DNA from 3 places in the Thiobacter subterraneus genome. Region 1 is predicted to be linked to each of the others. Evidence: predicted binding sites of a transcription regulator. Region 1 holds the regulator's gene; each other region holds the start of a gene.
The links. Region 1 encodes sigma-54, which starts transcription at its own class of promoters, with help from an activator protein. Its sites were predicted from a motif close to TGGCANGNAANCTGCTTT; they were not measured.
Positions count from the first base shown of each region.

Region 1 (9,663 bases):
AGAAGTGGAAGCCGCGCGCATCGAGCTCGGGGCCTGGCTCGCCTCGGGCGCGGTGACCGACCCCCGGGAACGCCACTTCCTCACCCAAACCCTGCTGGAGCTGGAACGCCGGGGCGCCGACGAAAATCCGTCATCCCCGTCGAAAACACGACAGCCGCCGGACGCCGCGCCGTGAACGGGCGGCACCCATTCCCCGAAATGCCGTCGTGCTGCCGTGGCATGAAACTTGCGTGGCTAGCGCACCACAACCACAACAATCCTGGAATGACTGTGATGAAGGCAAGGCAGAGCGGCTTCACCCTGATCGAAATCGCCATCGTCCTGGTGATCATCGGCCTGCTCCTGGGCGGCGTGCTCAAGGGTCAGGAACTGATCCAGAATGCCCGGGTGCGCAACATCATCGCCCAGCAGGACGGCATCAAGGCCGCCTTCTTCGGCTTCCAGGACCGCTACCGGGGCGTTCCCGGCGACTATCCCGCCAACCTCGCCAACCAGAACATCCCGGGGGCCGGCACGACGTGCGGGGGTGATGGCAACAGTCTGATCGAGAACAAGACCACCACCGGCTCGCCGGAATACATCTGCGCGTGGTACCACCTCTCCAAGTCAGGTTTCATTACCGGCAATTACACTGGCACCGGCACCTCCGCCGATGCCAACAACTCGCCGGCCAACCCTTTCGGCGGCCTGATCCAGCTCATCTTTGACAACAACTACATGGCCACCGCGGCCAATCCGCCGGCGGTGCACAACATCAAGACCGGCATCAACATTCCCAGCACGGTGCTGGCCGAGGTGGACCGCAAGATCGACGACGGCAATCCGGCCAGCGGCAGCTTCCGCTATTCCGGCTGGAACGTGCCGAGCAGCTCCACCTGCGTGACCAGCGCCACCCCTCCTGCCTGGGACAACACGGGCGCCCAGACCGTGTGCGGCGGCGTCACCCTGTTCTGAGCGTCCCCGCTAGCCGCGGGTGAGCCTGAGCTCGGCCAGGGCGAGGTCGTCCGGCAGGCCCATGAGGATCAACGAATCCCCCGCCTCCAGCCGCAGGTCCGGTCCGGGCTCGACGCCACGCACCCCGCGGCGCCGCACTGCCGTGACCTGCACGCCCAGGCTGTCCAGCTCCAGCTCGCCCAGGGTGCGCCCCAAAGTGGGGGCGTGTTCCGGCAGCGTGACGGTGTAGAGCCGCGGCTGCACGGTCTCGGCCCCCTCCTCCGTCGCCTCACTCAAACCCAGGAAGAAAGCCTTGAGCAGGCTGTAGCGCTGCTCCCGCACCTGGCGCACACGCTTGACCACCCGTGACGGCGGCACGCCCAGCAGCATGAGGGCATGGGAGGCCAGCATGAGGCTGCCCTCCAGCACCTCGGGCACCACTTCCTGGGCACCGGCGGCGATGAGCTGGTCCATGTGGGCATCGTCCAGGGTGCGCACCACCACGGGCAGACCCGGCCGGGCCTGTTGTACCACGCCCAGCACCTTGAGGGCGGAGGGCACCTCGGCATAGGTCACCACCACCATGCGCGCCCGGGACAGGCCCGCGGCCATGAGCACTTCCAGCCGTCCGGCATCGCCGTACACCACGCTCTCGCCGGCGGCGGCGGCCTGCTTGACCCGCACTGGGTCCAGGTCCAGGGCGATGAAGGGGACCTGTTCCTGATCCAGCAGGCGCGCCAGGATCTGCCCGCTGCGCCCGTAGCCGCAGATGATGACGTGGCCGGTGCGGCCGAAGCTGGTGGCGGCGATGGCATGCAGCTCGGCGGCGCGGCTCATCCATTCGCTGGCGCACAGCCGGCGCACCAGGGCGTCGCTGTGCTGGATCACCAGGGGCGCGGCGACCATGGACAAAAGCATCGCCGCCAGCACCACCTGGCCCACGCCGGCGGCGAGCAGCCCGTGCGCCGTGGCCAGGGCGAGCAACACCAGGCCGAATTCACCCGCCTGCGCGAGCGACAGCCCCACCCGCCAGGCATCGGCGGTGCTGGCGCCCATGAGTCGCGCAAGTCCCGCCACGATCGCCAGCTTGCCCAGCACCAGCGCCAGCGTGACGGCCAGCACCCAGCCCAGCTGGTGCATCACCTGGGCGGGGTCGAGCTGCATGCCCATGGTGATGAAGAACAGGCCCAGCAGCACGTCGCGGAACGGTTTGATGTCCGCCTCCACCTGGTAGCGGTATTCCGTCTCGGAGATGAGCACGCCGGCCAAAAACGCGCCCAGCGCCAGGGAAAGATCGGCACGCTCCGTGAGCCAGGCCAGTCCCAGGGTGACCAGGAACACGTTGAGCATGAACAGCTCCGGGGTCTTGCGCGCGGCCACCAGACCGAACCAGGGGCGCATCAGGCGCTGGCCGAAGAACAGGATGAGGGCCAGCGCCAGCGCCGCCTTGAGCACCGCGGCGGCGAGGGTCATGGCGAGCGCATCGTCGCCGCGCGCGAGTGCGGGAATGAGGATCAAAAGCGGCACCACGGCCAGATCCTGGAACAGCAGCACCCCGACGATCTGCTGGCCGTGGCGCGACTGCAGCTCGTAGCGCTCGGCGAGCAGGCGGCTGACGATGGCGGTGGAAGACATGGCAAGGATGCCGCCCAGCACCAGTCCCCCGCGCCAGTCGATCCCAAGCGCGAGGGCGATCGCCAGCACCGCAAGGGTGGTCACCCCCACCTGCAGCCCGCCCAGACCGAACACCACGTTGCGCATGGTCTTGAGCTGCGCCAGGCTGAATTCCAGGCCGATGCTGAACATCAGGAACACCACGCCGAATTCGGCGAGATAACGGGACTCCGCCGTGTCCGGCACGAGTCCCCAGGCGTGGGGGCCGATGGCCACCCCTGCCGCCATGTAGCCCAAAAGCGAAGGCAGTCTCAAGGTGCGCAGCAACGCCACGATGAGCACCGCCGCGGCGAGCAGGATGAGGACGAGTTCCAGCGTGTCGTGCATGGTTGCGGCCGAGTATAACAAGCGCCGCCTGCCGGGCGGCCGCTGCTATACTTGCGCCCCATGTCATTCGATGCGCTCAAACATGCCCGGCCCCAGGCCCTGGAGCTGGCGCGCGAGGTGCTCACCATCGAGGCCCAGGCGGTGGCCGCCCTGGCCGAGCGGCTGGACGACCGCTTTCTCGCGGCGGTGGATCTGGTGCTCAATTGCCGCGGCCGGGTCGTGGTGAGCGGCATGGGCAAGTCCGGCCACATCGCGCGCAAGATCGCCTCCACCCTGGCCAGCACCGGCACGCCCGCCTTCTTCGTGCATCCGGGGGAGGCGAGTCACGGCGATCTGGGCATGATCACCCGCGACGACGTGGTGATCGCCCTGTCCAACTCGGGCGAAAGTCCCGAGCTGCTCACCATCGTACCCCTGATCAAGCGCACCGGCGCCCGGCTCATCAGCATGACCGGGCGGCCCCAGTCCACCCTGGCGCGGGAGGCGGACGTGCATCTGGACGCCAGCGTGGCGCGCGAGGCCTGCCCGCTGGGATTGGCACCCACCGCCAGCACCACGGCGGCGCTCGCCCTGGGCGATGCCCTGGCGGTGGCCCTGCTCGACGCACGGGGCTTCGGCCCCGAGGATTTCGCCCGCTCCCACCCCGGCGGGGCGCTGGGCCGGCGGCTGCTGGTGCACGTCTCGGACGTGATGCGCAAAGACGAGGCCCTGCCGCGGGTGCGACCGGAAGCCAGCCTGCGCGATGCCCTGCTGGAGATGACCCGCAAGGGCATGGGCATGACTGCGGTGGTGGACGCCGACGACCGTGTGGTGGGCATCTACACCGATGGTGACCTGCGGCGCAGCCTGGACCGCGGCTGCGACATCCACACCACCCGCATCGCGGAGGTGATGACCGCCAACCCGCGCACCATCGCCCCGGAGCGTCTGGCCGCCGAGGCGGTGGAGCGCATGCAGGCCCACAACATCTACAGCCTGTTGGTGGTGGATGGCGCGGGCCGTCTCATCGGCGCGCTCTCCATGCACGACCTGATGCGCGCCGGTGTCGTGTGAGCCCTGCCATGACCCGCCATCCGCCCGCCAACGTGCTTTCCCTGGACGACGTGAACCTGCGCGCCAAGCAGTTGCGCCTGGTCATCTTCGACGTGGACGGGGTTCTCACCGACGGCTCCCTGTATCTCACGGACGACGGTCAGGAGATCAAGGCCTTCTTCTCCCTGGACGGTCACGGCATGAAGATGCTCAAGCGTTCCGGGGTGGAGCTCGCCATCATCACTGCGCGCAATTCCCAGCTCATGGTGCACCGGGCACGCAATCTGGGCATCACCCATCTCTACCAGGGCGCGGAGGACAAGCTGGAAGCCTACCAGCACCTGCTCGGCGAACTGGACATCGCGCCCGAGCACATCGCCTACATGGGCGATGACGTGGTGGATCTGCCGGTGATGCGCCGCTGCGGCCTGGCCATCACGGTGCCCGGCGCCCCGGACATCGTCAAGCAATACGCCCACTACATCACCACTCTGCCCGGTGGCCGCGGCGCGGCGCGCGAAGTGTGCGAACTCATCATGCGCGCCCAGGGCACCTGGGAGGCGCAGCTCGCCCCCTACCTCAAATGAACCGCGATCTCGCCGCTTGGGCAGCCCTGGGCCTGTTGGGGCTGTTCGCGGCCCTCACCTACTGGCTGGCGCAGGTGGTGGAGCCGCCACCGCCCAAGCGCGATGGCAGCACCCGGCATGATCCGGATTTCATCGTGGAGAACTTCAGCGCGGTACGGCTGGGCGAGGACGGCAAGCCGCGCTTCACCCTGGCCGCGGTGAAGATGACCCATTATCCGGATACCGAGACCAGCGAGCTGGAACGGCCCCATTTCACGCGGTTCAGCCCCACCGCCCCGCCGCTGCATGCCCTCGCGCAAAGGGGGACGGTCAGCCGCGACGGCGAGGAGGTCCACCTGCGCGATCACGTGCGCATCATCCGTGAAGCCCAGGGCGACCGCAGCGAGCTCACCCTCACCACGTCCTACCTGCACATCCAGCCGGAAAAGGAGCTGGCCGTGACGGACCAGCCGGTGACCATCACCGATGCGCATACCCAGATCACCGGCGTTGGCTTAAAATTGAACGCCAAGACCCGCCATTTCCAAATCCTCTCCCGCGTGAAAGTCCACTATGCGAAACCCCGCCGCTGAGGCCAGGCCCGCCTCGGCCCGCCTCGCCATCCTTGCGCTGGTCGTCTGCCTGGGCCTCGCGCCGGGCGCCCGTGGCGAGAAAGCGGACCGGGACAAGCCCATCAACCTGGAGGCGGACACCATGGAAGTGGACGATGCCGCCAAGGTGGCCACCTACACCGGCAATGTGCGCCTGTCCCAGGGCACGCTGCTCATCCTGGCCGACAAGCTGATAGTGCGGCAGGACGCCCAGGGCTTCACCAGCGCCACCGCCCTGGGCAATCCCGCAAGCTTCCGGCAGAAGCGGGATGGCGTGGACGAATACATCGAAGGCTGGGCCCAGCGCATCGAATACGACGGCCGACGGGACCGCGTGGAGCTGTTCACCAACGCGCGCGTCAAGCGCGGCCAGGACGAGGTGCGCGGCAGCTACATCTCCTATGACGCCCGAACCGAGTTTTACCAGGTGAAGGGCGGGCCGGAGGCGGTGAGCGAGACCAATCCCAAGGGCCGGGTGCGCGCCGTGATCCAGCCCAAATCCCGCACCCCCACACCGCCGCCGGCGGACGGGCTCGAGCTGCGTCCGGCGGACACGCCGCGCCAGCCCTAGGCCTGCACGCGGCCGGCCCGCCATGAGCACGCTGGAAGTCGTTGGCCTGCGCAAGCGCTACAAGGCGCGCACGGTGGTGAAGGATGTCTCCCTCACCGTGCACAGCGGCGACGTGGTGGGGCTTTTGGGGCCCAATGGCGCCGGCAAGACCACCAGCTTTTACATGATGGTGGGGCTCACCCCCCTGGATGAAGGCAGGATCCTGCTCGACGGCCAGGACCTGAGCCGTCTGCCCATCCACCGGCGCGCCCTCCTGGGGCTGTCCTATCTGCCCCAGGAGGCCTCCGTCTTCCGCAGGCTCACCGTGGAGGAAAATATCCGCGCCATCCTGGAGCTGCAGCCCCTCACACCCTCCGAAATCGACACCCAGCTCACCCTGCTGCTCACCGAGCTCAACATCGACCACCTGCGCCAAGCCCCCGCCGCCAGTCTGTCGGGGGGCGAACGGCGCCGGGTGGAAATCGGCCGGGCCCTGGCCACGCGCCCCCGCTTCATTCTGCTCGACGAGCCCTTCGCCGGGGTCGATCCCATCGCCGTGCTGGACATCCAGAAGATCATCCGCTTTTTGTCCCAGCGGGGCATCGGCGTGCTGATCACCGACCACAACGTCCGGGAAACCCTGGGTATCTGCGACCGGGCCTACATCATCAACGAGGGCTCGGTGCTCGCCAGCGGACAGCCGGATGAAATTGTTTATAATGAGGCGGTGCGACGGGTGTATCTCGGCGAGCACTTTCGCCTCTGAGCCCGAACCTCCCCTTTACCCGGAATGCATCGCTGCCGGTTCTGACGCAGCCGGCCTGAAGGAGCATTCGGGCTCGGGCCCCCGCAGGCGGCGCCCGCGCGGAGCAGTCCGGTCGGCGGCCAGCCGACTACGCATTCGGCACGGAGCCGGGCCAGTCCCCTATGAAACACAGTCTGCAGCTCAAGCTTTCCCAGCAGCTGACGCTCACGCCGCAACTGCAGCAGTCCATTCGTCTGCTGCAGCTCTCCACGCTGGAGCTCAATCAGGAACTGGAAGCCATCCTGCAGGAAAACCCCCTGCTGGAGCGCTACGACCTGGAAGGCGAGGAGGAAGGAGGCGCCCCGCTCCCCGAGGGCTTCGCGACCACGCTGCCCACGCCCGCCGCCGACGAGACCGCCGGCGAGACCGAGCGTGAGCCGGAAATCAGCGAGGCGCCGGAAAGCCTGTGGGACCAGGATATTCCCACCGGTCCCCGCGGCGAGGACGAGGAAGGCGATTTCCCCCAGTTGGCCGCCGGCGCGGAGACCCTGCGTGAACATCTGCTGTGGCAGCTCAACCTGCTCACCGTCTCGGAGCGGGACAGAAGCCTGATCGCCCTGCTCATCGACGCCCTGGACGAGGACGGCTATCTCAAGCAGCCCCTGAACGAGATCGCAGAGATGCTGCCGCCGGAGCTGGAGGTGGATCCGCTGGAGCTCACCGCCGCCCTCAAGCACCTGCAGAACATGGACCCGGTGGGGGTGGGCGCGCGCGATCTGTCGGAATGCCTGGCCCTGCAGCTGGAGAAGGGCGAGGCGCCGGAGCCGGCCCGAAGCCTTGCCCTCACCATCGTGCGGGAACACCTGGACCTGCTGGCGGCGCGCGATTTCAACAGGCTGAAGAAACTGCTGCAATGTTCGGATGAGGCGCTGCGCGAGGCGCACGAGCTGATCACTCACCTCAATCCGCGCCCGGGCGCGGCCTTCGGCCGCGACGAGACCCGCTACGTGGTGCATGACGTGGAGGTGCGCAAGATCAAGGGCCGCTGGGTGGTGCGTCTCAATCCGGAGGCGATGCCCAGACTGCGCATCAACCGGGTCTATGCCGACATCCTGCGCCGCAGCCGCAACGGGGCCAGCAAGGAACTCGCCGGCCAGCTGCAGGAAGCGCGCTGGCTGATCCGGAACGTGCAGCAGCGCTTCGACACCATCCTGCGCGTCTCCCAGGCCATCGTGGACCGCCAGCGCCATTTCCTGGAACACGGCGACGTGGCCATGCGGCCGCTGGTGCTGCGCGAGATCGCCGAGGCGGTGGGTTTGCACGAATCCACCGTGTCGCGCGTCACCACGCAGAAATACATGCTCACGCCGCGGGGCATCTTCGAGCTCAAGTATTTCTTCGGCAGCCACGTCGCCACCGAGTCGGGCGGCGCCTGTTCCGCCACCGCCATCCGCGCGCTGATCAGGCAGCTGGTGGCCGCGGAGGACCGCAGGCACCCCCTGTCCGATGCCCAGATCGCCGACATCCTGTCCAAGCAGGGCATCATCGTGGCGCGCCGGACCATTGCCAAGTATCGCGAATCGCTGCAGATTCCGCCGGTCAGTCTTCGCAAGTCCTTCTAACAGGAGCGCCCATCATGAATCTCACCGTCACCGGTCATCACGTGGATGTCACCCCCGCGATTCGCGACTACGTCAAAAGCAAGCTGGAACGCATCACGCGCCACTTCGACCACGTGATCGACGTGAACGTGATCCTGTCCGTGGAAAAGCTGGTCCAGAAGGCGGAAGCCACCATCCACGTGAGCGGCCGCGATCTCTTCGCCGAAAGCCAGGACGCGGACATGTATGCCGCCATCGACGCCCTCGCCGACAAGCTCGACCGCCAGGTGCTCAAGCACAAGGAGAAGAACGGCGGACACGGCCGCGAGGCGCTCAAGCGCCAGGCCGCGGAATAGCCTGTCCCGGCCACCCCGGCCATGAGCCTGCTGCCCGAACTGCTCGCCCCGGAACGCATCCTGCTGGACGTTCCCGCCGCGAGCAAGGAGGCCCTCTACGAGGAAGTGGGGCGGCGTCTTGCCGAGACCCTGCAGGTTCCCGCCAAAACCATCACCGCCAGCCTGCTCGCCCGGGAGAAGCTGGGTTCCACCGGTCTGGGGCAGGGCGTGGCCATCCCCCATGGCCGCATCAAGGGCCTGAAGCGGGCCGCCGGCTGCTTCGTGCGGCCGCGCGACCCCATCCCCTTCGGCGCCCCCGACGGGCTGCCCGTGAACCTGGTGTTCGTGCTCCTGGTGCCCGAGCAGGCCACCGAGCTGCACCTGCAAATCCTCTCGGAACTGGCGAGTCTGCTCGGGGACCCGGCTTTTCGCGACCGGCTCGCCCGGCTCACCGATCCCGTCGCCATCCATCACCTGTTCACCCACCCCCATGCCCCAGATTAGTGTCACACGGCTGTTCGAGGACATGCGCGCCAAGCTGCAGCTCGCCTGGGTGGCGGGCATGACCGGCGGCGACCGCGTGCTCACCAGCGAAACCGTTTCCAAGCCTTCGCTCGCCCTGATCGGCCATCTCAACTTCGTGCACCCCAACCGGGTGCAGGTGCTGGGTTGCGCGGAAATGGACTATCTCGCCCGGCTGGACGAGGCGGGCCTCAGGCAGGCCATCGACAACCTGTTTTCCACCGAACTCGCGGCGGTGATCGTGGCCAACGGCATCGCCGTGCCCCAGCCCCTGCTGGATGCCGCCAACCGCACGGAAACGCCGCTGTTCACCACCCCCCAGGAAAGCCCGCGCCTGATGCAGCTTTTGCAGCACTATCTGGCCAAGGTGCTGGCGGAGTTCGTCACGCTGCACGGCGTGTTCATGGAAGTGATGGGCATCGGCGTGCTCATCACGGGCGAATCGGCCATCGGCAAGAGCGAGCTGGCGCTGGAACTCATCAGCCGCGGCCATCGCCTGATCGCCGACGACGTGGTGGAGATCTACCAGACCTCGCCGGATACCCTGGAAGGCCGCTGTCCCTCGCTGCTGCAGGACTTCATCGAGGTGCGCGGACTGGGCATCCTCAACATCCGCGCCCTGTTCGGCGAAGTGGCGGTGAAACCGAAAAAGACGCTGCGTTTCATCGTCCACCTGGAACAGCCGCAGGACATCCACACCGCAGGCTATGACCGGCTGCAGATGCAGCAGGAAGTGCAGGAGATCCTGGGCGTGGCGATCCCCAAGG
Region 1 is NZ_AP042402.1:1,521,229-1,530,891, forward strand. Features, by position in the region: gene ACZ42P_RS07620 (hypothetical protein) at 1-175, shown strand, start outside; gene ACZ42P_RS07625 (prepilin-type N-terminal cleavage/methylation domain-containing protein) at 274-954, shown strand; gene ACZ42P_RS07630 (monovalent cation:proton antiporter family protein) at 964-2,934, opposite strand; gene ACZ42P_RS07635 (KpsF/GutQ family sugar-phosphate isomerase) at 2,995-3,987, shown strand; gene kdsC (3-deoxy-manno-octulosonate-8-phosphatase KdsC) at 3,996-4,553, shown strand; gene lptC (LPS export ABC transporter periplasmic protein LptC) at 4,550-5,125, shown strand; gene lptA (lipopolysaccharide transport periplasmic protein LptA) at 5,106-5,714, shown strand; gene lptB (LPS export ABC transporter ATP-binding protein) at 5,737-6,459, shown strand; gene ACZ42P_RS07660 (RNA polymerase factor sigma-54) at 6,621-8,060, shown strand; gene hpf (ribosome hibernation-promoting factor, HPF/YfiA family) at 8,075-8,395, shown strand; gene ACZ42P_RS07670 (PTS sugar transporter subunit IIA) at 8,417-8,878, shown strand; gene hprK (HPr(Ser) kinase/phosphatase) at 8,865-9,663, shown strand, end outside.

Region 2 (9,663 bases), 900 kb from region 1:
ACGCTTTTCATCAGCGCCGGGCTTTCCGCCACGCGCACGTCCTCGCAGATGGTGGTGGCGCAGACGTCCTCGCCGAACTGCCGCCGCGCAGCCTCGAGGATTTCCCGCGCCATGCGCCGGCGCCGGTCGAAACGGGTGAGCAGATAGCGCCGCGGCAGGCGCTTCTTCAGGACATGCTCCAGGGCCTTGAGGGTCTTTTCCACCTGGGCGGCTCCATTGAGCGCAAGGAAATCGGTGGAGATCGGCACCAGCACCAGATCGCAGGCAAACAGCGCATTGAGGGAGAGCACACCGAGCATCGGGCTGCAGTCGATTACCACCGGCTCCTCCCCGCTGCCGAGGGTTTCGGCGCGCAGGGCGCCGGCCAGCCGCGTGACGATGTTGTAGCTCTTGCCGAACACCGCATCGGCCTTGGCCAGGTCCAGGTGGGCGGGAATCATCCGGATGCCGCTGGGAGTCGTGCGCACCAGATCGGTGAGGCTCCGGGTGCGCAGGAAGAAGGCATAGATGCTTTCCTCGCTCCGGTCTATGCTCACACCCAGGGTGCGGGTGAGGTGGGACTGGGGATCGAGGTCGATGAGCAGGGGGCGCTGCCCGCGCGCGGCCATGGCCGCAGCGAGGTTGAGGCTGGTGGTGGTTTTGCCCACCCCGCCTTTCTGATTGAAGATACTGATGACCGTCATGGCGCCCCCCTTGGCCGACCAGCCCAGCATAGCGCCGTGGCCAAAAATACGCAATAAATCCGATTATTGCGCGGAGAACATAAAGTGGCGGTGGAAGAATGTTTGCTAACTGTGGACTGATTTTCCCCGGTCGCGCAGCCGCCCTCGACGGCGCCACCCTGTCAGTGCCGCCCGGCAGGTGGGTGGACGCTCACCCCCACCCGAATGTGGTCCCGGCGCCCGCGCAGCGCTGCCTTTCAGGCATGGCCCGGTGCCGCCTGGGCAATGACACATGCGCCTTCGTTCCCGGCGCCGGCCGCCGTCGCCCCGGGCAGGCTGCCCGGGGCTGTTTAGCCTTTTGCCGATCCCCTGCCGGCGCAACCCGTCCGTGAACCGGGATAAGAGAATGTCCCACGTCCCTGTCCAAGCCCCCTCTGAACTGGCGGCACTCACGGCCGCCTGCGGTGCCCGCCGCCTGCTCGTGCTGGGCTGCCCACCGGGCGATCTGCCTGCCGGCTGCGTGGTGACCCATCACGGGGCTCCGCCCTGGCTGCCCCAAGGGACCGAGGCGACGCGTTTCGATCTGGCCTACGTGAAAGACGTCCTGGAAGGAATGCCCAAAGGGGAGGGCGTGAGGCTGCTGTGCCGTTTGCGCGACCTGTACACGCCGCGCCTCTATGTTCGCTGCGTGCTGGGCGCCTGGGGGGAGAACGATTTCTTCGCCCTGGGGATGGAACGGCTCGCGCTGGACGCGGCGGCCGGGCAGACGAGCGGGCTGTTCCGGTTCGATCTCTTCACCTACAAGCCCGCCCCCGAGTGGTTCAACGCCAAGTACTGGGCCCATCCGGAACTGTGGGACAAATATCCCTGGCTGCCTTCCTGAAAAGCCCTGGGCCGGACTCGACCCCCCGCGCCGTTTCCCTGTCACGGCAGGCGAAGACGCCCGCCGTGCCCCTGCCGGTGCTTCGGGCGCGGCGGGATCAAGTCAGTCCAGCTGGCCCGCGTCCAGGGCCGGGAGAAGGGCCTTCGCGTCCTCGGCGAAGCGGGCAGGCGTTTTGGGCTGGCCGAAGGCAAAGGCCGGCGGTTTGAGTTCTCCCGGGTAGGGCAGGTCGTCGCTGAATTCCAGGCTGCCCACGTAATCGCTGAAACCCGTCATGCCCACCAGCACCACGGCCGTCAGGAGCGCCGTGGTGCCTATGACCCGCGGCGTGAGCAGGGTGGCGAAACGCAGGTGGCCATACAGGGCGGCCGCCGAGACCAGCACGGTTACCAGTTGGAAGATCACGTCCGCCGAGAGTCCCGCCGAAAACGCAAAGGCGTAGTACTGACCGAGGGTGTCCAGCGCGAAGAAGGTGACGACTGCCGCGCTGGCGATGGCCAGGTGCGGCACGAAGGAGGCATGGTGGGCGAAGCTGCGACTGGCCAGGGCCCACAGCCCCGCCCACACGGGAATCGCCACGGCGATGGACAGGGCCGCGAGGAGCAGCTGCTCCGGGCTCATCACTTGGGCACTGCTCTGATAGTGATCGAGGATGATCAGGGCGAGCGCCATGCCATAGGCCAGCGCCGCCCCTGCCCCCTGGGTGAGCCAGCGTGTGGCGCGCGTCAGGCCCAGGCTGTCGCGGCGCGCGGGCGGCACCCGGTAGTCGGCGCTGCGCAGGCGGATCAGGGTGTGACCCAGGCGCAGCAGGGTCTCGCTGCCCAGGGGCTGGCGCGTGATGCGGGTGAGCTGGGGCAGGACATAGGTGCCGTTGTCGCTGTTCAGGTCCACCACCACCGGCCGGCCTGCCTCGTCGAGCTCGATGCGGGCGTGGTCCGGTGACACGAATTCGTCGTCCAGGATGATGTCGTTGTGGTAGCCGCGCCCGATGGACACGGGAAAGCGCTCAAGGCGCAGGCGGCTGTGCACCCGCCCGGACCTGTCCAGCACCTCCGCCACCATCACCGTTTCCACGGCTTTCTCTCCTGGGCAAAACTTTCCAGGTAATGGCGAGCGAAGCGGCGCGCATTGTCAGCGCTGACCCCCGCCAGCACCAAGGTGGTGACCAGGCCCCGCGTGTTGTGGTCGAGGGTGGCGGCTCGCAGCACGGCATCGTAGAGGCCCGGCAGCTTCTTGTAGCGGCGCAGGCACAGGGCCGCCTTGAAATCCAGGCTGCCGTGGCGCACGAAGTCGGTGTGGCAGGCGAAGCGCGAGACGTCCTCCCGCTCCGCCGGAATCTTCTCGTAGGGCTGGTTGAACTGGGCCTGGTACAGGGCATAGAAGCGGAAGCGATTGATGTTGCGCCCCGCGACGAACACATGCTGGAAATGCACCATCCCTGTCTGCTGGGTGCGCGACAGGTAGATGTCGTCCTCGGACGAGCACTGTTGTGTGACCTGTTCATAGACATTGGCAGGGTCGCGTTCGGCATCGCCCCAGCAGCGCAGAAAAGGCGCCACGCGGCCCGGCACGCGGTAATCCCCGAGAGGGCTGGTGGCCAGCGGCTGCGCCAGCAGGCGCTCCATGTAGCGGGCCTGATTGGACAGCAGGTCACGCTGCAGCAGGGCCCGTGCGGCGTCCGGCTCCAGTGGTGCGACACGCGGCGTGCGCGCCAGCAGCTCGGCCACGTAGCGTGCCGGCACCAGAAAGCTCACCTGGTTGCCCGCGGTGGCCACGTTCACGCCCACCACCCGGCCATCGGCCAGCAGCGCGGGGCCGCCGCTCATGCCCGGATTGATGGAGCCGGTGAAATGGATCTTCTCGTAAAGGGAATGTTCCAGCAGGCCGTTGTAGGTGCCTTCCACGATGGTGAAACCGAGATCCAGGGGCGTGCCGATGGAATAGAGGCGCTCGCCGATGGCCACCGGCCCGGTGGCGAGTGTCAGGTGGCGCGGGAAGGCGATGTCCGTGGCCACCAGGGCCAGATCGTGCACCACGTCGAAATTGACCAGGCGCAGGGGCGCGAGCAGGCCGGTGGCAGTGAGCACCTCGCCGCGATAGAGCTCGGGCTTGTGGACGAGATCGGCGATGACGTGATAGTTGGTGACGATGAGACCGGTGGGTGTGACCACGAAGCCGGAACCCACGCCGGCCTTGGCCCCGGAGGAGGCTTCCAGGATGCGCACCTGCACCACGCGGTCCTGGTAGCGGCTGAAGATCTGCTGGCTTTGGGCCAGGGCCGAGTGGGCCCCAAACAGCCACCCGAGACAAAACAGGATGGCATGGATCGCGGCGTTGTTCAGGCAGGGCATGGGGCGATTCTACCCGGGCGTTCGACGCCGCGTCCAACCGGGGCACCGGCCGTGGGCATGACACGAAAACATCCCATCGGATCGGCCCTTCGCCTGCTGCCTGAATGGCGCGACGGGTCCGGCACGGCGCCGCAGGGGCTTGTGCCTACGCCCGCCCTGCGGGGATGCATCCACTGCCCGGCGCACGTTGAAGCCGTCTGCCGGCTCTCGCCCGAGCGCGCGCCACTTGGCCTGCGCATTGCCATGCCCGAGCATGGGCAGGCCGCGTCGCCGCCGCGCTTCCATCTCTGGCAAATCCCGTTTGTGTCGCTTGGTGATCATGGCCCCTCCCCGAATCATGCCTGATTCGACTAACGTGCGACCTCCTCAAAGCATGGTCATCCATTGGGGTGGTTATCAATAGGCCGGAAATCATCCTGCTCCAGACCGCTTCACCCACGTGCAATACGCTCGAACACATCGGCACACTGAATCAGTCGATGCCGTGCCCAGCAGCGATGTTCTCACTATCGGGCGACAAGGCCACCGTCCGATCAGCGGTCAAGGCGGGCGTTTCGGTTTATGTCGTCAATGGCTGCGACATCGCGCGTTTCGGGGAATACCAAGCAGTGAGGCATGGGCGCCACGGCCCAGCGCCAATTGTCGGAACGCAAGCTGAGCGAAAAGACCAAAGGCATCCTGATGAACATGCGCGTCATGGCCGAAGAGGCGGCGTAGGCCGCCCTGAGGAAACGGATACTGGAGAAATCGCTGCCACTGGTGCAAGTCGCCACCGACGTGGTCGAAATGGCCAAGCTCTTGCTCTGAAGCGGTGCAGCGGCAGCCCAATTTGCTCCGATACGGTGCATGCCTCCCCCCCCAAATAAATATATCCGGCCGATTTCAAAACGTTTCCCACCCTGGCACACCGCTTGCTTGGCCCGGCTTGACCGGAGAACCAACGGAGGTTCTTCCGCAGGACAACAGCGTCCGATCCACAGCCCTAAGGGCCGGCCAGAGGAGGTTTTGTTGCAAGATGAGAAATGAAGCCCACCGTCATACTTTCGTTTCAACCCATACTGCCGTGGACGTGACGCGTCGCGATTTCCTGCGTCTCGCCACGGGAGCCGCGCTCATGACCGCGTTACCACACGTCTGGGCCGCTGGCTCGGACAAGCCCGAGAAAGAAGAAGTGAAGATCGGCTTCATCCCGCTGACAGACTGCGCCTCCGTCGTCATCGCCTCGGTGATGGGCTTCGACAAGAAGTATGGCATCAAGATCGTGCCAACCAAGGAAGCGAGCTGGGCCGGCGTGCGTGACAAGCTGATCAATGGCGAGATCGACGCTGCGCATGTGCTCTATGGCCTGATCTACGGCGTCCAGCTTGGCATTGGCGGGCCCAAGAAGGACATGAACATCCTCATGACCATCAACAACAACGGTCAGGGCATCACCCTGTCGAGCCAGATGAAGGACAAAGGTGTCACCAATGGCGAATCGCTCGCCAGGCTGGTGGCGAAAAAGGAGAAGGTGTACGCCTTCGCCCAGACCTTCCCAACCGGCACCCACGCGATGTGGCTCTACTACTGGCTGGCTGCCTACGGCATCGATCCGCTCAAGGACGTCAAGACCATCGTCGTGCCGCCGCCGCAGATGGTGGCCAACATGCGCGTCGGCAACATGGACGGCTTCTGCGTCGGCGAGCCCTGGAACCAGCGCGCGATCATCGACAAGATCGGCTTCACTGTCGCCACCTCGCAGGACGTCTGGGTCGATCATCCGGAAAAGGTCGTCGGCACCACGGCGGAATGGGTCGCAAAGTATCCGAACACCGCGCGCGCCGTCATCATGGCCGTGCTCGAAGCCTCGATGTGGATCGACGCCTCCGCCGCCAACCGCAGCAAGACCGCCGAGATCATCGCCGCCAAGGCCTATGTCAACACCGACGTCGGGGTGATCCGCGGCCGCATGAGCGGCCAGTACGAAAACGGCTTGGGCAAGAGTTGGTTCGACAAGAACCACATGAAGTTCTACAACGACGGCGCGGTCAACTTCCCTTACCTCTCCGACGGCATGTGGTTCATGACCCAGCACAAGCGTTGGGGACTATTGAAAGAGCACCCGGACTATCTCGCCGTAGCGAAGAAGGTCAATCGCATCGACCTCTACAAGGAAGCGGCCAGCCAGCTCAAGGTGCCACTGCCCAGGAGCGAGGTGCGCGAATCGAAGCTGATCGACGGCGTGGTCTGGAACGGAAAGGATCCCAAGAAGTACGCCGACGGCTTCAAGGTCAAGGCATAACACGCACAAGGAGTATGTCATGACAGCAATTACCATCAATGCGATGAAAGTCGGCGACAGCCCGACGGCACAGCCGGCCAGCTGCCCATCTGGGGCCGCGGAACTGACCGCGCCACCGCCTCCGCCTCCTTCGCAATCCGGCCGGCCGAGCACCACGGAGCAGAACTCGGCGGCGTTGCGTGCCTTCTTCGCCGCCATCCTGCCGCCGCTCGTGGGTCTGCTGCTGCTCCTTGGCATCTGGCAACTGGCCACCATGAACGGTGGCAGCATCCCGACCCCCGGCAAAACCTGGGAGGCAGCGACAAAGCTCTTCGCCGACCCGTTCTACCGCAACGGCCCGAACGACCAGGGCATCGGCTGGAACATCCTTTCCTCGCTGCAGCGCGTCGCCGTCGGGTTCGGCTTCGCGGCACTGGTGGGCATCCCGGTTGGCTTCCTGCTCGGGCGTTTCGCCATGCTCTCGAGCATGGCAAACCCGATCATCAGCCTGCTGCGTCCCGTCTCGCCGCTCGCGTGGCTGCCGATCGGCCTGCTGGTCTTCAAGAAGGCCGACCCGGCCGCGACCTGGACGATTTTCATCTGCTCCATCTGGCCGATGATCATGAACACCGCCCAGGGCGTGGCGCGCGTGCCGCAGGACTACCTCAACGTCGCGCGCGTGCTCAACCTGTCCGAGTGGAAGATCGTCACCAAGATCCTCTTCCCCAGCGTGCTGCCCTACATGCTCACCGGCATCCGGCTGTCGATCGGCACGGCCTGGCTGGTGATCGTCGCGGCTGAGATGCTCACCGGAGGCGTCGGCATCGGCTTCTGGGTGTGGGACGAGTGGAACAACCTCAAAGTCGAGCACATCATCATTGCCATCTTCATCATTGGCATCGTCGGCCTGATCCTCGAACAAAGCCTGCTGCTGCTTGCCAAGCGGCTGCGTATGGAGGCCTGAATCATGGAAAAGTTCGTCCAGATCGAAAAAGTCGGCATGAGCTTCGATACCAGGAAGGGGAAGTTCATCGCCCTGCGCGACATCGACCTCAACATCCGGCAGGGCGAGTTCGTCTCCCTGATCGGCCACTCGGGCTGCGGCAAATCCACGCTGCTCAACCTGATCGCCGGCCTGACCACGCCGACCCACGGGGTGATACTCTGCGCCAACCGCGAGGTGGCCGGCCCCGGCCCCGAGCGCGCGGTGGTATTCCAAAACCATAGCCTGCTGCCTTGGCTCACCTGCTTCGAGAACGTCTATCTCGCCGTGGAGCGTGTTTTCGCCGCCAACGAGCCGAAGGCACGCCTCAGGGAGCGTACGACGAAAATGCTCGAAATGGTCGGCCTCGCCCACGCCCTGCACAAGTATCCGGGCGAGATTTCCGGCGGCATGAAGCAGCGCGTGGGGATCGCAAGAGCCCTGGCGATGGAGCCGAAGGTGCTCTTGATGGACGAACCCTTCGGCGCGCTCGATGCCCTCACCCGCGCCCGCCTCCAAGACGAGCTGATGAAGATCTGTGGCGCGACGCGGGCCACGGTGGTGATGGTCACCCACGACGTCGATGAGGCGGTTCTGCTCTCAGACCGCATCGTGATGATGACCAATGGTCCGGCCGCGACCATCGGCGAGATCCTGACGGTCGACCTGCCGCGCCCGCGCGAGCGCCTGAGCGTCGCCCATGACCAGAAATACATGGCATACCGCTCGGCGGTGATCGAGTTTCTCTACGCCAAGCAGTCCCATCCGCTGGCGGCCTGACGGAGAGAGAGCAATGAAGAAACAGAAACTGGTGATGGTCGGCAACGGCATGGCCGGCTGCCGTACCCTCGAAGAACTCTTGAAGCTCGCCCCAGACCTTTACGAAATCACGGTGTTTGGCGCCGAGCCGCATCCGAACTACAACCGCATCATGCTCTCGCCGGTGTTGGCAGGCGAAGCGAAATTCGAGGACATCGTCCTCAACGACATCGCCTGGTACCGCGACAATGGCATCGTCCTGCATCTCGGCAAGCAGGTCGTGAAGATCGACCGCAAGGCCCAGAAGGTGGTCGCCGCCGACGGCACCGAGGTCAGCTACGACAGGCTGCTGCTGGCCACCGGCTCGTCGCCCTTCATCCTGCCGGTGCCGGGCAAGGACCTGCCGGGCGTGCTCGCCTTCCGGGACATCGCCGATACCGAGGCGATGATCGAGGCCGCCAAGCATCACAGCCATGCCGTCGTGATCGGCGCCGGCCTGCTCGGGCTGGAAGCCGCCAACGGCCTCGCACTGCGCGGCATGGATGTGACCATCGTGCACCTGGCCGACTGGATCATGGAGCGCCAGCTCGACAAGACCGCCGCCGACCTGCTGCAAAAATCGCTCGAGGCCAAGGGGCTCAAATTCCTGCTCGGTAAGCAGACCAGCGAACTGGTGGCCGGAGAAAGCGGTCGCGTGGCCGCCGTTCGCTTCAACGACGGGACGAGCATCCCAGCCGATCTCGTGGTGATGGCTGTCGGCATTCGCCCGAACATCGCGCTTGCGCAAAGCGCAGGCCTCCATTGCCAGCGCGGCATCGTCGTCTCCGACACGATGCAAACCTACGACCCGAAGATCTATGCGGTGGGCGAATGCGTCGAACATCGCGGCGTGACATATGGTCTGGTCGCTCCGCTGTTCGACCAGGCCAAGGTTTGCGCAAACCACCTGGCGCGCATCGGCCTCGCCCGCTATACCGGCTCGGTGACCTCTACCAAACTCAAAGTCACGGGCATCGACGTATTTTCGGCCGGCAACTTTATGGGGGGTGAGGGCTGCGAGGACATCGTGCTCGCCGATCCCGCCGGCGGCATATACAAAAAGCTGGTCATCAAGAACGACAGGCTGGTCGGCGCCGTGCTCTACGGCGACACCGGCGACGGCACCTGGTATTTCCAGCTTTTGAAGGACCAGCAGAACATCGCCGACATTCGCGACCACCTGATGTTTGGCAGTCATCATGTCGGCGACGCGGGTCACGGCGGCCAGAACAAAGCCGCCGCGATGCCCGACAACGCCGAGGTTTGCGGCTGCAATGGCGTCTGCAAGGGCGACATTGTCAAGGCGATCAAGACCCACGGCCTGTTCACGCTGGAGGACGTGCGCAAGCACACCAAGGCATCGTCCTCCTGCGGCTCCTGCACCGGACTGGTCGAACAGATCCTGGCTTCCACCATCGGCGGCGCCTACCAGCCGGCCGACATCCACGACAGGCCGATTTGCGGTTGCACGGAACATTCACACGGCGTCGTGCGGGCCGCAATCCGCGAGAAGAAGCTGTTGTCAATCCCCGCCGTAATGCGTGAGCTCGGCTGGAAGACGCCCAACGGCTGCGCTACCTGCCGCCCAGCCCTCAACTATTACCTGATCTCCACCTGGCCGCACGAGGCCGAGGATGATCCGCAGTCCCGCTTCATCAACGAGCGTGCCCACGCCAACATCCAGAAGGACGGCACCTTCAGCGTCGTGCCGCGCATGTGGGGTGGCCTGA
Region 2 is NZ_AP042402.1:2,423,256-2,432,918, forward strand. Features, by position in the region: gene ACZ42P_RS11930 (ParA family protein) at 1-683, opposite strand, end outside; gene ACZ42P_RS11935 (DUF6231 family protein) at 1,069-1,545, shown strand; gene ACZ42P_RS11940 (FHA domain-containing protein) at 1,648-2,616, opposite strand; gene ACZ42P_RS11945 (S1C family serine protease) at 2,604-3,893, opposite strand; gene ACZ42P_RS11950 (CmpA/NrtA family ABC transporter substrate-binding protein) at 5,008-6,174, shown strand; gene ntrB (nitrate ABC transporter permease) at 6,194-7,117, shown strand; gene ACZ42P_RS11960 (ABC transporter ATP-binding protein) at 7,121-7,915, shown strand; gene nirB (nitrite reductase large subunit NirB) at 7,929-9,663, shown strand, end outside.
Region 2: a site for sigma-54 is predicted at 4,794-4,811, ahead of ACZ42P_RS11950 (CmpA/NrtA family ABC transporter substrate-binding protein). Genes of this name have one in related genera too.

Region 3 (9,663 bases), 150 kb from region 1:
CGTGGCGTTCGCACAGGTCCAGCAGATCCGGCACCGGAGCGATGTCGCCGTCCATGCTGAAGACCGCGTCGGTCACCACCAGTTTGCGTCGGCCCCGGGCCGCGGCCAAGGTCCGCTCCAGCTGCGCAAGATCCAGGTGGCTGTAGCGCAGGAACCGGGCGCGGGACAGCAGCGCGGCATCGTTGAGGGAGGCGTGGTTGAGCTTGTCCGCCAGCACCACGTCGTTGCGTCCCAGCAGTGCGGAGACGACCCCCAGATTGGCCATGTAGCCGGTGGAGAACAGCAGCGCCCGCGGCAGGCCGACGAATGCCGCCAGGGCCAGCTCCAGCCTGTGGTGCGCCTCGGAATGCCCCACCACCAGATGGGAGGCACCCGCCCCCACGCCATACTGGGCCGCCCCGCGACAGGCGGCGTCGATCAGCGCCGGATGGGAGGCCAGACCGAGGTAGTCATTGCTGCAGAAGGCCAGATAGTCGCGACCGTCCACGCGCACGTGGACACCCTGGGCACTCTCGAGCATGCGGCGCCGGCGCAGCAGACCCTGGGCTTCGAGTTCCTTCAGCTCGTCGGGGAGATCAGGAAAAGACATGCAACATCCGCTGCGGAAAAGCCATGGGACGCGGCAGACGGGAACGCGCGCAGGAGCTCCCGGGCGGCCGCGCCGGCTCAGGCCGTCGGCCGGGACGCACCCGGGTAGGGGCCGTCCCCGCCCAGGGGTCGCATGCCCAGCTTTTCCAGCAGGGCCAGGTCGCGGGCCACCTCCGGGTTGCCGGTGGTGAGCAGCCTGTCGCCGTAGAAAATGGAATTGGCCCCTGCCAGGAAACACAGGGCCTGGGTGGATTCCGACATCTGCGCCCGCCCCGCGGACAGGCGCACGAAGCTTCGCGGCATGGCGATGCGGGTCACCGCGATGGTGCGCACGAACTCCAGGGGATCCAGCGGCTCGGTGCCGTAAAGGGGCGTGCCCTCCACCTGCACCAGCAGGTTGATGGGCACCGATTCCGGCTGGGGATCCAGGTTGGCGAGCTGGGCGATGAGCCCCGCGCGCTCCCGCCGGGACTCGCCCATGCCGACGATGCCGCCGCAGCAGACGTGGAGTCCCGCGCGCCGCACCCGCTCCAGGGTCTCCAGCCGGTCCGCATAGTCGCGCGTGGTGATGATGCGCCCGTAGAACTCGGGCGCCGTGTCCAGATTGTGGTTGTAGTAGTCGAGACCGGCTTCCCTGAGCCGCTCCGCCTGACCTTCCCGCAGCATGCCCGCGGTCAGGCAGGTCTCCAGTCCCAGGGCCTTCACCTGCCGCACCATCTCCAGCACCGGCTCCAGGTCCCGGTCCTTGGGACTGCGCCAGGCCGCGCCCATGCAGAAACGGGTGGCACCGCTCGCCTTGGCGGCCCGCGCCGCCGCCAGCACCGATTCCAGATCCATGAGCTCCTCGTTGGGCACGCCCGTGGCATGGCGCGCCGACTGGGGGCAGTAGCCGCAGTCCTCGGGGCAGCCGCCGGTCTTGATGGAAAGCAGGGTGGACAGCTGCACCACGTTGGGGTCGAAGTGCGCCCGGTGCACGCTCTGGGCGCGATGCAGCAGGTCGGCAAAGGGCAGCGCGAACAGCGCCTCCAGCGCCTCCACGGTCCAGCGGGCGGGACTTGCGACTTCACTCATTGACCGGTACCTCCACGATGATGTCACGCCAGTCCTCCCGGCGCGCCCGGAGGATGTCCAGCACGGCGGGGGGAATCAGGGTCAGGGCGAAGATCGCCCAGATGGCCAACACACCGTGCAGACCACCAAGCCAGCTCACGATGGGCTGACCGAAGATCACCATCGCCCCCGCCACGCCGTAGAACCGAAAGCCCGCGCGGCGGGTGTAGCGCGCCACCCGCTCGTCCGGATGGTGGGCGTTCTGGGCATAGACGAACATGGACGCGCCCACCCACAGCATGAGCAGGATGGGCACCAGCACGGCGACGATGGTCGCCAGATTGAACAGCTGAGCCGAGAGGCGGCATTGCTCGGCGGTGATGGCTTTTTTGATTTTCATGCGCGTGGCGGCTGGCAGCCGCCCCCCCCGCGGGCTTACAATGGGTCATCGGGAAAGCGCGGATAATCAATGATCTCGCCTCCACTGTCAAACGCGGTGCGCTCGTTTTTGAACAACTGTTCAAAACTTGTGCAATCCGACTGCATCCTGTGTGGCGCGCCCACGGCGCCGGGCCAGGTATGCCCCCGCTGTGGCGCCGAGCTGCCCGCCCAGCGCGGCGGCTGCCCGGTTTGCGGCGGCCCGGGCGAGGACCGCATCTGCGGCGACTGTCTGCGCGATCCACCGCCCTACAGCCGCTGCATCGCCGCGATGCGCTACGAATTCCCCGCCGACGAACTGATCCAGGCCCTCAAATACCGCGGCGAGCTCGCCCTGGCCCCCCTCCTGGCCAGCTGGCTCGCACGCGCCGTCGCCCACGCGCCGCGGCCGGATCTCATCGTGCCCATGCCCCTGTTTCCCGCCCGCGCGCGTGCCCGCGGCTTCAACCAGGCCACGGAAATCGCCCGCCCCCTGGCGCGCCAGCTGGGCGTGCGCCTGGAGACGGGCAGCCTCAGGCGCATCCGCGACACTGCCCCCCAGGCCCAGCTCTCCCTGGTGGAGCGCAGCCGCAACGTGCGCGACGCCTTCGCCTGTGACAAGACCGTGGCAGGGCTGCATGTGGCCCTGGTGGATGACGTGATGACCAGCGGCGCCACCCTGCGTGAGGCGGCGCGCGCCCTCAAGCGCGCCGGGGCGGCGGAAGTCAGTCTGTGGGTGGTGGCCCGCGCCCTCCCCAGGAGGTAAGCCGGTGGACAGCCGGCGCGTGGATCAGGCCGTCACCCGCATCTGCGAGCTGGGTTGCGCCCGGGTGCGGGAGATCATCCAGGCACTCGCCAGCCGGGAGCCGGTGCCCGAAACGGAAGGGCTAAACGCCGAGGAACGTGCGGCGGTGCTGGCCGAGCTGGTTTCCATCATGGCGGTGTACGACCGGCCGGCGTGAGCCTCATTCCCCGGCCGGCAGGTATCTGCGCACCGGCCGCTGCACCAGCAGGAGCCCCACCACCGTGAGCAGGAGAACGAGCGCCATGGTGGACGTGAAGCCCCCGTGGTAATGGGCGGCGGGCACGGTGAGGGCCGTCCCGGCGGCGGGCGGGTGGGGGGCACGCGCCCACTGCATGAGCGCCACCGACACCCCGACGGACAGGGAATAGGGAATCACCGGCGGCACGCCGAGCCCGGCCAGGGGCAGGACCAGAAGCCCCGCGCCCAGCCCCAGCAGGTGGCCCATCAGCGTGTTCCAGGGGCGGGCCGCCAGGCTGGCGGGCGCGGCGAACAGCACGAAGGCGGTGCTCGCCACGGAGGTCGAGGCGACGATGGTACTGGTGCCACTGGCCAGCAGGGCAAACAGCAGGGCCGTGGCCAGGGTGGCCATGATCCCGGGAAGCAGCCAGCGCTTCATCGGGGTACCGTCACCTGATTCATGCGCGCCAGGATACGCGCCGTCTGCCGGGCCAGATACGGGGAATTGGGGCGCTTCTCGAAATAGCGCGGTCGGGGCACCATGGCGGCCAGACGCGCCGCCTGTTCCGGCGTGAGACGCGCCGCGCTGGTGCCGAAATAGTGGCGGGCCGCGGCCTCCGCGCCATAGACGCCCTCCCCCCACTCGATGACGTTCATGTAGATCTCCAGGATGCGGCGCTTGGTCATCATTTTCTCCAGCATCAGCGTGATGACCGCCTCCTGCGCCTTGCGCAGGTAGGACCGCTTCCCGGACAGGAACAGGTTCTTGGCCAGCTGCTGGCTGATGGTGGAGCCACCCGCCACCACGCGCCCTTTCTTTTCGTTCTTTTCCAGGGCCTTCTCGATGCCTTCCAGGTCGAAGCCCTCGTGCTCGGGAAACTTGGCGTCCTCGGCGGCGATCAGGGCCCGCTTGAGATGGATGGAGATGCGCTCGTAGGGTACCCAGTGGTGCTTGAGTGCCGCATCCTCGCCCATCTTCGCCTGCAGTTCGGCCAGGCGCCGCTCCATGAAGGCCGTGGTGGCGGGATTGTGATCCACGTACCACCACACGTGGGCGAAGAACCACAGCTGCAGCAGAAGCACGCCGGCCAGGACGAGGGCCAGCACGCGCCACAGCCAGCGCCAGAGGGCCTTCAGCACGAGCCTCACCCCTGGCGCAGGGCGTCGATCACCGGCCGGGTCGCGGGGCGCACGCCCCGCCACCAGAAGAACGCTTCCGCCGCCTGCTCCACCAGCATGCCCAGTCCGTCGGCCACACGCGCGCCGTGGGCGGCGGCGAAGCTCATGAAGGGGGTGACCCGTCCGTACATCATCTCATAGGCGAGCGCCTGTGGGGCGAACACCGTCGCCGGCAGGGGCGGCATGTCATCACTGAGGCCGGTGGAAGTGGCGTTGATCACGATGTCGAAACGCCCCGGGATGGCGTCGAAACCGCCACCGGCCACCCGTCCCAGTCCGGCGAACTGGGCGGCCAGCGCTTCGCCCTTTTCCGGTGTGCGGTTGGCGATGAAGAGCTCGGCCGGCCCCTCGGCGAGGAGGGGCCCCACCACCCCCCGGGCCGCACCCCCTGCCCCCAGGAGCAGCACCCGGCGCCCGGCCATGGGCTCTCTGAGGTTGACCATGATGTCCCGCACCAGCCCCACCCCGTCCGTGTTGTCCCCCAGGATCTCCGTCCCTTCGAACTTGAGGGTGTTCACTGCCTGGGCCAGGCGCGCGCGCTCGGTGAGGGTGCGGGCGTAGTGGAAGGCTTCCACCTTGAAAGGCACGGTGACGTTGGCGCCCCTGCCTCCCTCGGCCCGGAACGCCTCCACGGCGGCGACGAAGCCGTCCAGGGGCGCAAGCCGCGCCTCATAGACCATGTCCTGACCGGTGGCGCGCGCAAACGCGGCATGGATGCGGGGAGACAGGCTGTGGCCGATGGGGTTGCCGAAGACGGCGTAGCGGTCGGTCATCTGGAGTCGAGTTTCAGGGTGAGTCGCAAGCCGCGAATTCTAGCCGCCCCCGCCCCCCCTTGTAACTTGCATCGTGCAACCCGGCCTTGCTGCCTTTCAGCTCTGCACCCAGGGCAGTCCCGCCTTTTTCCAGCCGTTGACGGTGCGCTGCTGGGTGAGTTTGTCGCGGTCACCCTCGAACCCCTCCAGCACGTTGTAGCAGTCGAGCCAGCCCTCGCGCGTGGCGGCCTCGGCCGCCCGGTGGGAGCGGCCGCCGCTGCGGCAGATGAACATGACCAGGGATTCCCGGTCCACCGCCTGCTTGAGCTGCTGCAGGAAATGGGGATTGGGATGCCAGCCGGGATAGGTCTGCCACTCGATCTGCACCGCGCCGGGAATGGTGCCCACCAGATCCCACTCCGCGCGGCTGCGCACATCCACCAGGCGCGCATGGGGGGCAAGCTGCAGGACCTGCCAGGCCTCCACCGGGGTCAGGGCCCCCTCGTAGGGCAGGTGGGCGACCCGCGCCCGTTCCTGGGCCCGGGCCAGGATTTCGCTCAGCGTCATCGTTGTTTTCCTTGTCACTCCCCAGCCGGTTTGAGTATAAGTCAGATTTTTCCCGCCCCTGCCCTACAGCCCGTGCCCGCCGCCGAGACACGCCCCCTCCGTGCCGAGGACCGCTACCGCGCCACCCAGCGGGTGACCTGGGTAAGCGTCGCGGTCAATCTGATCCTCACCCTCCTGCAGATCGTGGTGGGGTATCTGGGCCGCTCCCAGGCCCTGATGGCGGACGGCCTGCACTCGGCCTCCGACCTGCTCTCCGATTTCCTGGTGCTGTTCGCCAACCGCCACGGCAGCCGGGACGCGGATGCAAACCATCCCTACGGGCATGCCCGCATCGAGACAGCCGCCACCCTGGCGCTGGGCGTCATGCTCATGGGACTGGGCGTGCTGCTCCTGTGGGGCGCGGGCACCCGGCTGCAGGACCCGGCAGCGATCCAGCCGGTGCACGTGGCCACCCTTTACATCGCCCTGCTCACCCTGATCGGCAAGGAAGCCCTGTTCCGCTACATGATGGCGGTGGCGCGCCGTCTGCGTTCCCAAATGCTGGTGGCCAATGCCTGGCACTCCCGCTCCGATGCGGCCTCCTCGCTGGTCGTGGTGGTGGGCATTTCCGGCAACCTGCTGGGGTACCGCTTCCTGGACCTGGTGGCGGCGCTCTTGGTGGCCTTCCTGATCGTGCGCATGGGCTGGAAAATGGCCTTCCAGGCCCTGTCCGAGCTGATCGACACGGCGCTTTCCGACGAGGAGGTGGCGGCCATCCGCGCCACCCTGGAAAACACCCCGGGCGTGCGCGGGCTGCACGAGCTGCGCACGCGGCGCATGGGCGACCAGGCCCTGGTGGACGCCCACGTGCTGGTGGATCCGAGGATCAGCGTCTCAGAAGGCCACCACATCGCCGAGCGGGCCCGCAAGCGGGTGCTGGAAAACCACGACGTGCTGGACGTGATGGTACACGTGGACCCGGAGGACGATGCCCTGGTCAAACCCTCGGCCCATCTGCCGCCCCGGGACGAGCTCCTGGCGCGCCTGCGGGCCGCCCTGGGGGACACCCTCCCCGAGCCCCGGCGGGTCCAGTTCCATTACCTGGACGGGCAGGTGGAGGCGGAAATCCTGCTGCCGGAAGACTTCTGCGCGGACCCGGCACGCATGGGACGCCTCAAGGACCGCATCAGGACCCTGCAGGACGACCCCCTGTTCCGGGCCATCCATCTCCACGCGCCCCATCACCAGATTGGTGCATCGGCCGATGAGCTTGCACCATGATGGTGCACACCGCGGCAAAGGGCGGTTCCCAGGCATTTGTGGCACAATGGCTTGTTTCGTTTTCCGCCTTGGCACGCTTCCTGCTTTAGCGCCAGCCCGAGAGTTGGAAACACCCTGTCCCTTCCCATTGCTTTGAGGAGAAAACCATGGCGGTCGCCGACGTAATGAAGATGATCAAGGACAACGAGGTGCGCTTCGTTGACCTGCGTTTCACCGATACCCGCGGCAAGGAGCAGCACGTCTCCGTGCCTGTTTCTGCCTTCGACGAGGAAAAGTTCGAGTCGGGCCATCCCTTCGACGGTTCCTCGATCGCCGGCTGGAAGGGCATCCAGGCGTCCGACATGATCCTCATGCCGGATCCGGACACCGCCAACATGGACCCCTTCATGGAAGAGCCCACGCTCATCCTCACCTGCGACGTGATCGAGCCTGCCGACATGAAGGGCTACGACCGCGACCCGCGCTCCATCGCCAAACGCGCCGAGGCCTACCTCAAGTCCACCGGCATCGCCGACACGGCCTATTTCGGTCCCGAGCCCGAGTTCTTCATCTTCGATTCCGTGACCTGGCATGACGACATGTCCGGCTGCGCGGTGAAGATCCAGTCCGAGGAGGCGGCCTGGTCCTCCGGGGAGCAGACCGAGGCGGGCAACATCGGCCACCGGCCCAAGGTCAAGGGCGGCTACTTCCCGGTGCCGCCGGTGGATTCCCTGCAGGACATCCGTTCCGCCATGTGCCTGGCGCTGGAGGAGATGGGCGTGCCGGTGGAGGTGCACCACCACGAGGTGGCCACGGCGGGCCAGTGCGAAATCGGCACCCGTTTCAACACACTGGTCAAGCGCGCCGACTGGACGCAGATCCTCAAATACGTGGTGCACAACGTGGCGCACCAGTACGGCAAGACCGCCACCTTCATGCCCAAGCCCATCGTCGGCGACAACGGCTCCGGCATGCACTGCCACCAGTCCCTGTGGAAGGACGGGCAGAACCTGTTCGCGGGCAATGGCTATGCGGGGCTGTCCGAACTGGCGCTCTACTACATCGGCGGCATCATCAAGCACGCGCGTGCCCTCAACGCCATCACCAACCCGGCGACCAACTCCTACAAACGCCTGGTGCCCGGCTTCGAAGCGCCCGTGATGCTGGCCTACTCGGCCAAGAACCGTTCCGCCTCGATCCGCATCCCCCATGTGGCCAGCCCCAAGGGTCGCCGCATCGAGGTGCGCTTCCCCGATCCCACGGCCAACCCGTATCTGGCCTTCGCGGCCATGATGATGGCGGGCCTGGACGGTATCCAGAACAAGATCCATCCGGGGGACCCGGCGGACAAGAACCTCTACGACCTGCCGCCGGAAGAAGCGGCCAGGATCCCCACCGTCTGCCACAGCCTGGATCAGGCCCTGGAAGCGCTGGACAAGGACCGCGAGTTCCTCACCCGTGGCGGCGTGTTCAGCAACGACTTCATCGATGCCTACATCGAGCTCAAGATGGAGGACGTCACCCGCCTGCGGATGACCACCCATCCCATCGAGTTCGACATGTACTATTCCCTGTGAGGCGGGTCCTGCTCCCGCGCGGGAGCAGGGCAACCTTTTCCGGGTTACGGCATCCAAGGGCGGGCAGGGTCCCGCCCTTTTTCATGGCCCCGTTCATTCCGGGCCGGCCCCCTGCGTTGCAAGCCCCACGCGCCTGTCATACACTGGATTGCCCTCACTGGCGGAGCGTCCCATGTCCCAACGCCACCTGCTCATGCTCCTGCTCCTCGCCGCCGCGCTGCCGGCGCGTGCGGACATCTACAAGTACGTGGACGAGCGTGGTCACGTGACCTACTCCAACAAGCCCATCAAGGGCGGCCAGAAGGTAGAGCTGCCGGAAATCTCCACCGTCCCGGCGCCCAAGGTGGAACCGCGCCCGACACGGGCGCCCGCCGCAAATGAGCGCGAGCAGCAAATTGAAGCCCTGCGCCAGCGCATCGCTGCAGCGGAAAAGGCGCTGGCCGAGGCCAAGCAGGCCTACCAGGAAGGGGCGGACAAGCCGGAAGTGTTCGTGCGCAAGGATGGCACGCGCGGCCGTAACGTCGCCGCCTACGAGGAAAAGATGAAGCGGCTGCAGGAAGAAGTGGACCGCCGGCAGAAGGAACTGGATGATCTCAAGGCCCAGCTCGCCGATCTGGAAGGGCGCGGCCAGACCCTCGCGCCGCCGACGCCCGAGGCGCGCCCGCGATGAGGTGGGGCGCGGTCCCGCTCGTCCTGCTCGTGGCCGCGACCGGGCCGGCAGGCGCGGAAATCTACAAGTTCGTGGACGAGAACGGTCGGGTCACCTACACCAACATTCCCCGCAAGGGCGCCACCAAGCTGGACATCGGCGAACCGACGCCGGCGCCGCGCAACCGCGCCAACCCGGGCCCCGGCAACTTCCCCCGGGTGGACGCGCAAACCCAGCGCCAGCGGGACGACCTGCGGCGCCGGATCCTGGAGGACGAGCTCGCCAGCGAACAGCGGGCCCTGGCCGAGGCGCGCCGCGCCCTGCAGGAGGGCGAGGCCGCGCGCCTGCCCGAAGAAGCGGGCAACCCGCAGAAAACCCAGGAACGCCTCAAGCGCCTGCGTGAAGCCGTGGCCCTGCACGAGCGCAACATCGCCGCCCTGCGCCGGGAGCTGGGTCTCGCCCGCTGAGCCTTCGGACCGCCCTGGTCCGCTTATTGCTTCGTTTTTCCCCGCCATGACCGTGCCGGCCGAATCCCCCTTCGCTTCCGTCGGACTGGAGCAGCTCGCCACCGCCGTGATGCTGCTCGACGCCGATTTGCGCGTCGCCTACATGAACCCGGCGGCGGAGAATCTGTTCGAGCTGAGCCTGCGCACCCTGCGCGGG
Region 3 is NZ_AP042402.1:1,376,120-1,385,782, forward strand. Features, by position in the region: gene bioF (8-amino-7-oxononanoate synthase) at 1-589, opposite strand, end outside; gene bioB (biotin synthase BioB) at 667-1,659, opposite strand; gene ACZ42P_RS06900 (hypothetical protein) at 1,652-2,038, opposite strand; gene ACZ42P_RS06905 (ComF family protein) at 2,168-2,821, shown strand; gene ACZ42P_RS06910 (hypothetical protein) at 2,826-3,017, shown strand; gene ACZ42P_RS06915 (HPP family protein) at 3,021-3,476, opposite strand; gene mtgA (monofunctional biosynthetic peptidoglycan transglycosylase) at 3,473-4,174, opposite strand; gene aroE (shikimate dehydrogenase) at 4,183-4,989, opposite strand; gene ACZ42P_RS06930 (rhodanese-like domain-containing protein) at 5,086-5,535, opposite strand; gene ACZ42P_RS06935 (cation diffusion facilitator family transporter) at 5,608-6,795, shown strand; gene glnA (glutamate--ammonia ligase) at 6,942-8,351, shown strand; gene ACZ42P_RS06945 (DUF4124 domain-containing protein) at 8,524-9,021, shown strand; gene ACZ42P_RS06950 (DUF4124 domain-containing protein) at 9,018-9,467, shown strand; gene glnL (nitrogen regulation protein NR(II)) at 9,514-9,663, shown strand, end outside.
Region 3: a site for sigma-54 is predicted at 6,865-6,882, ahead of glnA (glutamate--ammonia ligase). Genes of this name have one in related genera too.